4 regions of the Citrobacter rodentium NBRC 105723 genome follow, and region 3 is predicted to be linked to each of the others. Evidence: predicted binding sites of a transcription regulator. Region 3 holds the regulator's gene; each other region holds the start of a gene.

Region 1 (2,206 bases), 2.2 Mb from region 3:
TTTACCAGCGCCGCGCCCGCCATCGTCCCCTGATTGGAAAACTGAGTGCTCTCCACCACCATATTTTGGCTGTAGGCCGGTAGCGCCTGCTGGCGAATACTGTCCGCTATCGCCGGAAACAGTACGTCGGCCGCTTTATTAAGCGGCGAGCCAATCAGGATCTTTTGCGGGTTAAATAAATTAACCATTATTGCCAGAATCCGCCCGACGTGGGTGCCGACGCCGCTGATAATATCTTTCGCCAGCAGGTCGCCCTCTATTGCGGCCTGACACAACGAATCGACGGTCAGCGGCTGCCCGTGAAGCGCTGAACTCATCGACTGCCCCAGCCGCAGCTGCACCAGTTCCAGCACGCTCTCCACGCTGGCAATGGTTTCCAGGCAGCCATGATTGCCGCAGTAGCAGCGCTTGCCGTAGGGATCGACCTGAGTGTGGCCAATCTCCACCAGGCTGCTGCTGCCCGCATGCAGCAGATGTCCGTCGGTAATCACGCCAGCGCCGACGTTATGGTCGATCACCACCTGAATCACATCGCGCGCGCCGCGGGAAGCGCCAAACAGCGCCTCCGCCATCGTCCAGGCGCTGATATCATGCTGAATATAAACCGGCACGCCGGTGTGCTGCTCAAGCGCCTCGCCGAGCGGCATCTCTTTAACATCGTCATAAAACGGCATGCGATGCACAATGCCGTTTTCCGTATCAATAATGCCAGGCAGGGTAATGGCAATGGAGGTCAGCCGTTCAAGCTGCTGCTGATGGCGGATAAAGAATTGATCGACAAGCGTAATAATGCGCGTCAGCAGCGGATTTTCGTCGCTGAGCGGGAGATCCAGACACTCCTCAACCACCAGCTTACTGCTGAGATCGCGCAGGGCGAGGAAGATTTCGCCCCGGCTGATACGAATGGATAAATAGTGCCAGGCTTCGGTTTCAACCACCAGCCCCACTGCGGGGCGTCCGCGGCTGCCTGCCTCTTTAATTTCCAGTTCCTGTACCAGATGCGCTTCAAGCATTTCGCGGACAATTTTCGTGATACTGGCTGGCGCGAGCTGGGCGAGACGAGAAAGATCGATTCGCGATACCGGCCCCAGTTGATCAATCAGGCGATATACCGCGCCCGCATTGGTCTGCTTTATTTGATCGATGTGCCCAGGCTGACTATCAGCAACCACCTCTGACTCCCTTTATTTTCGCGCTCCGAAATAATCTGCGGGCTATGGTGAAGTACTTCAATACGCAACGTCAACTTTTACTTAGCGGTGTGATTAACCGCACATTTTTAGCTGTTATTAAATTAATTTAAGTATTCCTGACAGTTCGAATCAGCTGCTGGAGAAAACGTATCGCCGCCTGGCTTTGTTCATGATGTCCGGACCACACCAGCCACATTTCGGAAACCGCATCCTCCTCCGCAAGCGGCACCCAGCGCATTTCGTGAAGCTGAACTTTATTAAACGACGCCGGCAGGATCGACACCCCCAGACCGGCGGCGACCAGCCCGATAATGGTCATCGCTTCGCCAACTTCCTGGGTAATCACCGGCGACAGATTATAGCGGCGCATCAGGCCAAGAATATCGTCATACAGCCCGGTGCCGACGTGCGGATCAAAAAACACGAAAGGCTCTTTCGCCAGTTCCGCCAGCGTCACCACCGGCTTTTGCGCGAGCGCACAGGCGCTCGGGATCATCGCCATCAGCGGCTCGCGAAGAATCACCTCATGATGCAGGGTATCCGGCAACGGCGTATTGCGCAGCAGCCCGAGATCCAGCGCCCCTTCGCCCAGCGGCGCGAGCTGCTCGCGGGTATTCATCTCACGGGTCTGGAGATGCACGTCAGGGTAGTGCTGACGAAACAATGACAAAGTATCAGAGACGGCGCGGATAAACGGCGCTGAGGAGGTAAAACCGATGCGCAGTTCCCCCGCCTCCCCCTGGTGAAGCCGTTCGGCACGCGCGGCGGCTTCGTTTACCAGTCCCAGGATCTGGCGGCTGTCGGCGAGAAATTGCTTTCCGGCGGCGGTCAGCGCCACGCTGCGATTGGTTCGCGCCAGCAGACGCGCGCCAACCTGTTGCTCAAGCAGCTGAATTTGTTGGCTTAAGGGCGGCTGTGAAATGTTCAGGCGCGCGGCGGCTCGGCCAAAATGCAACTCTTCGGCAACGGCGACAAAGTAACGCAAATGGCGCAACTCGATATTCATATTTATA
Region 2 (2,206 bases), 160 kb from region 3:
AGATTGATCGCCTCCTGCAGAATGGCTGGATGACAGGCTGCGTCGATCACCAGCGTTGGGGCGATCTTCTCCTGCGCCAGTCGTTCGGCGAGCGGCTGGTGGGCATTATTGATGAGCAGGTCGGCGCCGTTATTTTTCGCCATCTCCAGACGTTCCGGGATGCGATCGGCAACCACCACCTGGCTGACGCCGTAAACTCCCTTCAGCGCCTGGATGGCGGTAAGCCCCATCGGACCTGCGCCGTAGACCAGAGCGATGTCCTGCGGCGTAGGTTTCATCTGGGCGGTAATGTTGGCGGCAATGGTAAAAGGCTCCACCATTGTCGCCTGGCGATCGCTGATATTCTCCGGGATCGGATAAGCGTTTTTCGCCGGTACGCAAACATAATCGCTGAAGCCGCCGTCGCGATGAACGCCAATGACCTGGAGCTGGCTGCACACATTCGGGCGCCCTACGGAGCAGGGGTAGCAGTGACCGCAGCTGACGACCGGATCCACCGAAACGCGCTGGCCTAAGCGCGCCCCATCGACGCCTTCACCTACGGCATCGATAAGGCCGAAAAACTCATGTCCAATCACGCGAGGGTATTTCGCAAAAGGGTTATGGCCGTGATAGATATGCACATCCGATCCACAGATGCCCGCGAAGACGACTTTCACCCGGACCTCATGCGCGCCAGGTTCCGGGACAGGGCGCTGAGCGATGGTAAGTTGACCGGGTTTTTCTACGACGACGCTTCTCATTTTCTCTTTCCTTACGATGTATGTTTGAATCCAGTTTCATTACTTTTTATTACCATACAAGTATACAAAAACAGAAAAGGTGGCCTGGGTCACATTTGGAAAATGTCGTCCATAAGAGAGGGTATGAATGCAATATATTGAAATAAAAGCCAATAAAAATCCTAACAGCATTTTTTGGCAGAAAAAAACGTAAAAGCAGATATGTGATCTTTGTCACTACAGTAATTCCGTGTATGCTTATGATTACTAGTATGGTAGTTGGGCAAGTTTATACACACATTGATTCGGGTGATTTCGTATGCAGATGACAATGCGCTGGTTTGGGCCAGATGAAGATAAGGTTTCCCTGGAGCATATCCGCCAGGTTCCGGGCGTGGAAGGCGTCGTAGGGGCGCTGTATGACGTAGCGGTTGGTGAGGTCTGGCCGGTAGATAAGATCGAAAAGTTGGTTAAGCAGGCGCATGACGCCGGTCTGAAAATGGAAGTCATCGAAAGCGTTAACATCCATGATGACATCAAAATTGGTCTGCCTTCACGCGATCGCTACATTGCCAACTACCAGCAAACTATCCGTAACCTTGCCCAGTCAGGCGTGAAGGTGATTTGCTATAACTTTATGCCCGTTTTCGACTGGATGAAGACGGACATGAACTACGTTCTGCCGGATGGCTCCATGACGATGGCCTTTGAGAAAAAGGATATCGACAAGAGCCTGGAAGAGGTGGTGAAAGAGGTTCTGGAAAACTCGAACGGCTTTGCGCTGCCGGGCTGGGAGCCGGAGCGACTGGCGAAGGTGCAGGAGCTGTTTGCAAAGTATAAAGATGTGGACGACGCGAAGCTGCGCGAAAACCTGGTCTACTTCCTGAAGGCGGTGATCCCGGTCTGTGAAGAGGTGGGCGTGAAGATGGCAATCCACCCGGACGATCCGCCGTACTCTATCTTCGGTCTGCCGCGCATTGTGAAAAACCGCGCCGATCTGGACTGGATCTGCAACGCCGTGGATTCCGAAGCGAACGGTATCACGCTCTGCACCGGTTCTATTGCGGAAGATCCGGACAACAATGTGTATGAGATCCTCGCGGAGTTCAGTCGCCGCAAGCGGATTCATTTCGCGCACGTGCGCAACATCAAGCTCATTAAAGATAAAGACTTTTATGAGTGCGCGCATCCTTCACAGTACGGTTCGTTAGACATGTACAAAGTGATGCAGTCCCTGTATGACAACGGCTTCGACGGTTATATCCGTCCGGATCATGGCCGCTTTATCTGGGACGAAACCGGTCGTCCGGGGTATGGTCTGTTCGACCGGGCACTGGGCGTCACCTACCTGATGGGGCTGTGGGAAGCGCTGGGTAAGCGCTAATCTCGCCTTCGCTTTGATGACGGGTCCGCTTGCCGGGCCCGTCGCAGCATCCGCCATCTTCCTGTTATCTCTCGCCTGTTCCCGCGTAACGCTATTTTCC
Region 3 (2,206 bases):
GCATCGATTTTCCCTGGCTGCTGGCGATGCTGCAGGGGTCTTTTATTTCCCACATCAATACGCTGGTGGTGCCGGGCGGTAAAATGGGCCTGGCGATGGAGCTGATTATGCTGCCGCTGGTGCAACGGCTGATGGAAGGGAAGAAGATCAAGTAAGGCGAAATCTTGCCAGATAACGCCTTCTCCAGCCCGGAACAGGCTACAAACGTAGGCCGGGCAAGCGAAGCGCCCCCGGCAGTGTGCCGGATGGCGGCTAACGCCTTATGGCCTACAGATTGCGCAAAACCTAAGCCGCAATCACCTCATACGAGTGGGTAATGTTTACCGCTTTTTCCAGCATCAGCGCCACCGAGCAATACTTCTCCGCGGAGAGATCGACCGCCCGCGCCACTGCGGCATCTTTCAGGTCATTACCCGTAACGATGAAATGCAGATTGATATGGGTGAACAGACGCGGCGCTTCTTCGCGACGTTCAGAGGTCAGCTTCACTTCGCAGTTGGTCACATCCTGACGGCCTTTTTGCAGAATGGAAACCACGTCAATGGCGCTGCAACCGCCAGCGGCCATTAACACCATTTCCATCGGGCTGGGGGCCTTATCGCCTGAGTTGCCGTCCATCAGGATCTGGTGCCCGGAAGCCGACTCGCCGAGGAAGGTTAACCCTTCAACCCATTTAACACGCGCTTGCATATCTCGTAACTCCAATGTTGCAATTTTCCCCACAGATTACGCGCCCGCGACAAATCTCGCAACGGAAGGCGACCTGCGTCATGCTGAAGCGAGACACCAGGAGACACACAGCTAAAGCTATGCTAAAACAGACGAGATGCTACGGTGCGTTGACGTACTGTGTATGCACAGGATTTCATATTAAAGGCTGCTGCCGTTATTGACAGCCTCTTCCCGGGAAGCGGGAAGCACATTTTTGCAACCCCAGAGACAGCGGTGTTTTCTGGCTCTGGAGACAGCTTATAACAGAGGATAATCGCGCATGGTGCTTGGCAAACCGCAAACAGACCCGACTCTCGAATGGTTCTTGTCTCATTGCCACATTCATAAGTACCCGTCGAAGAGCACGCTGATTCACCAGGGTGAAAAAGCGGAAACGTTGTATTACATCGTGAAAGGCTCGGTAGCAGTGTTGATTAAAGATGAGGAAGGGAAAGAAATGATCCTTTCTTATCTGAATCAGGGTGATTTTATTGGCGAACTGGGCCTGTTTGAAGAAGGCCAGGAACGTAGCGCATGGGTACGAGCTAAAACAGCATGTGAAGTGGCGGAAATTTCCTACAAGAAGTTCCGTCAGCTGATCCAGGTCAACCCGGATATTCTGATGCGCCTCTCTTCCCAGATGGCCCGCCGCCTGCAGGTCACCTCAGAAAAAGTCGGCAATCTGGCTTTCCTTGACGTGACCGGGCGTATCGCCCAGACGCTGCTGAATCTGGCGAAACAGCCGGATGCCATGACCCACCCGGATGGTATGCAGATCAAAATCACGCGCCAGGAGATTGGTCAGATCGTTGGCTGCTCCCGCGAAACCGTTGGTCGTATTCTGAAGATGCTGGAAGATCAAAACCTGATCTCCGCGCACGGTAAGACCATCGTCGTTTACGGCACGCGTTAATCCCGTCGGAAACGGCGCGTTACCCCGGTAGCGCGCCGTTTTTGTTTTACCGATGTGGCGCAGACTGATTTATCACCCGGAGATCAACTACGCACTCCGTCAGACGCTGGTGCTGTGTTTGCCCGTGGCCGTCGGCCTGCTGATCGACCAGCTCCATCTGGGCCTGCTTTTTTCCCTCGTTCCCGCCTGCTGCAATATTGCCGGGCTTGATACGCCGCACAAACGCTTCTTCAAACGCCTGATAATCGGCGCGTCGCTGTTCGCCGGTTGTAGTCTGATCATGCAGCTGCTGCTGGCCCGCACGGTGCCGCTGCCGCTCATTCTGACTGTCCTGACGCTTATCCTCGGCGTCACCGCGGAAATCAGTTCGCTCCACGCCCGCCTGCTTCCCGCGTCGCTGATCGCCGCGATTTTTACCCTCAGTCTGGCGGGGAATATGCCGGTCTGGGAGCCGCTGCTGATCTATGCGCTGGGCACGCTATGGTACGGGCTGTTTAACTGGTTCTGGTTCTGGCTGTGGCGCGAACAGCCGCTGCGCGAGTCGCTGAGCCTGCTGTATCGTGAACTGGCAGACTACTGCGA
Region 4 (2,206 bases), 1.5 Mb from region 3:
CTTTCTTCCTGGCGTTATCGGCCAGCAGGCGTTCACGCGCCTGGGTCGCCGCCGTCATGTATTCATCATAGTTGCCCGGATAAACGCGCAGTTCGCCGTAATCCAGATCCGCCATGTGGGTGCAGACCATGTTCAGGAAGTGACGGTCGTGCGAAATGATGATCATGGTGCTGTCACGTTCGTTCAGCACCTGCTCCAGCCAGCGAATGGTATCAATGTCGAGGTTGTTGGTCGGTTCGTCGAGCAACAGAATATCCGGATTGGAGAACAGCGCCTGCGCCAGCAGCACGCGCAGCTTCCAGCCGGGCGCGACTTCGCTCATCGGGCCGTAATGCTGTTCCACCGGAATGCCGACGCCGAGCAGCAGTTCGCCCGCGCGCGATTCGGCGGAATAGCCGTCCATCTCGCCATATTTCACTTCCAGATCGGCCACTTTGTAGCCGTCTTCTTCGCTCATTTCCGGCAGGCTGTAGATGCGATCGCGCTCCTGCTTCACTTCCCACAGTTCGCTGTGGCCCATGATGACGGTGTCGAGTACGGAGAACGCTTCAAAGGCGAACTGATCCTGACGCAGCTTACCGATGCGCTCGTTCGGATCGAGGGAAACGTTGCCCAGCGTCGGCTCAAGATCGCCGCCGAGGATCTTCATAAAGGTGGATTTACCGCTACCGTTGGCGCCAATCAGGCCGTAACGGTTGCCGCCGCCAAATTTGACGGAAATATTTTCGAACAGCGGCTTACTGCCGAACTGCATGGTGACGTTGCTGGAAACTAACACGGACGTATCCTAAAGAAGATGTGACAAACCGCTTATTATGCCATAAGTCTTAAATAAGATCCCGTCCCGCGGTAAACGGCTACACTGTGACTCAGGTCAGGGTCAGCAAAAAATGTGATTTCGTACACATCTGAATTCCCTGTGCACGGGAATGCACATATAATGCGCTCCCAACATGACAGAATTCTCAACCCAACGCCTGCCAGGCAATGAATCTCGTATAACATGAATATGAAATTAACAACGTTTTTCGCAGCGGCTCTCGCTGTAGTAGGCTTTTGCAGCAGCGCCTCAGCCGTTACTTATCCTCTGCCAACTGATGGTAGCCGTCTGATCGGCCAGAACCAGGTTATCACCATCCCGGAAGGCAACACTCAGCCGCTGGAGTATTTTGCCGCTGAATACCAGATGGGTCTGTCCAACATGCTGGAAGCCAACCCGGGCGTGGACACCTTTCTGCCGAAAGGCGGTACGGTGCTGAACATCCCGCAGCAGTTGATCCTGCCGGACACCGTGCATGAAGGCATCATTATCAACAGCGCGGAGATGCGCCTTTACTACTACCCGAAGGGGACGAATACCGTTATCGTCCTGCCGATCGGTATCGGTCAGTTAGGCAAAGACACGCCGATTAACTGGACCACCAAAGTTGAGCGCAAGAAAGCGGGGCCGACCTGGACGCCAACGGCGAAAATGCATGCTGAATACCGGGCGGCAGGCGAACCGCTGCCGGCAGTGGTTCCGGCAGGCCCGGATAACCCGATGGGTCTGTACGCGCTGTACATTGGCCGCCTGTATGCGATTCACGGCACCAATGCGAACTTCGGCATCGGCCTGCGCGTAAGCCACGGCTGCGTGCGCCTGCGTAATGATGACATTAAGTTCCTGTTCGAAAACGTACCTGTCGGCACCCGCGTACAGTTTATCGATGAGCCGGTAAAAGCCACTACCGAACCGGATGGCAGCCGCTACATTGAAGTGCATAACCCGCTGTCGACCACTGAAGAACAGTTCGAAGGCGGCGAGATCGTGCCGATTACGCTGACGAAAACGGTTAAGAGCGTCACCGATCAGGCCGACGTTGACCAGGCCGTAGTGGAACAGGCAATTCAGAGCCGTTCCGGGATGCCGGTTCGTCTGAACTGATTATCTGACAGCGCCGGGTAGCGGCTTACGCCTTACCCGGCCTGCAGTACCCGCACAGCAGGCCCGATAAGCGCCAATCACAGCACCCGCAGCAGTCCGTACCCTACCACCCCCACCCATATCAGCATCGGCAGCGAATAAAGGTGAAAGCGCCACCAGATGCGTCGATCGTTCGCCATTCGCAGAGCAATCAGATTCGCCAGTGAACCGGGCAGCAACCCAAAGCCGCCGACGTTGACCGCCCAGGCCAGCAGCATGGTCGGCGGAACGTAATTCAGCAGT

Evidence for each region. Region 3 encodes CRP, which controls carbon source genes, mostly activating them, when cyclic AMP is high. Its sites were predicted from a motif close to ATGTGANNNNNNTCACAT; they were not measured.
Region 1: the regulator CRP is predicted to act here: its motif matches at 1,260-1,277, upstream of mlc (sugar metabolism global transcriptional regulator Mlc).
Region 2: the regulator CRP is predicted to act here: its motif matches at 945-962, upstream of uxuA (mannonate dehydratase).
Region 4: the regulator CRP is predicted to act here: its motif matches at 891-908, upstream of K7R23_RS22355 (ABC-F family ATPase).

Annotation. Positions count from the first base shown of each region.
Region 1 covers NZ_CP082833.1:4,024,708-4,026,913, forward strand. The annotation lists gene mlc (sugar metabolism global transcriptional regulator Mlc) at 1-1,172, opposite strand, end outside; gene K7R23_RS19110 (LysR family transcriptional regulator) at 1,300-2,199, opposite strand.
Region 2 covers NZ_CP082833.1:732,689-734,894, reverse strand. The annotation lists gene K7R23_RS03420 (Zn-dependent oxidoreductase) at 1-743, opposite strand, end outside; gene uxuA (mannonate dehydratase) at 1,042-2,106, shown strand.
Region 3 covers NZ_CP082833.1:889,403-891,608, forward strand. The annotation lists gene K7R23_RS04235 (phosphoribulokinase) at 1-155, shown strand, start outside; gene K7R23_RS04240 (OsmC family protein) at 286-690, opposite strand; gene crp (cAMP-activated global transcriptional regulator CRP) at 992-1,624, shown strand; gene K7R23_RS04250 (YccS/YhfK family putative transporter) at 1,677-2,206, shown strand, end outside.
Region 4 covers NZ_CP082833.1:4,690,559-4,692,764, forward strand. The annotation lists gene K7R23_RS22355 (ABC-F family ATPase) at 1-778, opposite strand, end outside; gene ldtB (L,D-transpeptidase) at 1,004-1,924, shown strand; gene K7R23_RS22365 (anion transporter) at 2,002-2,206, opposite strand, start outside.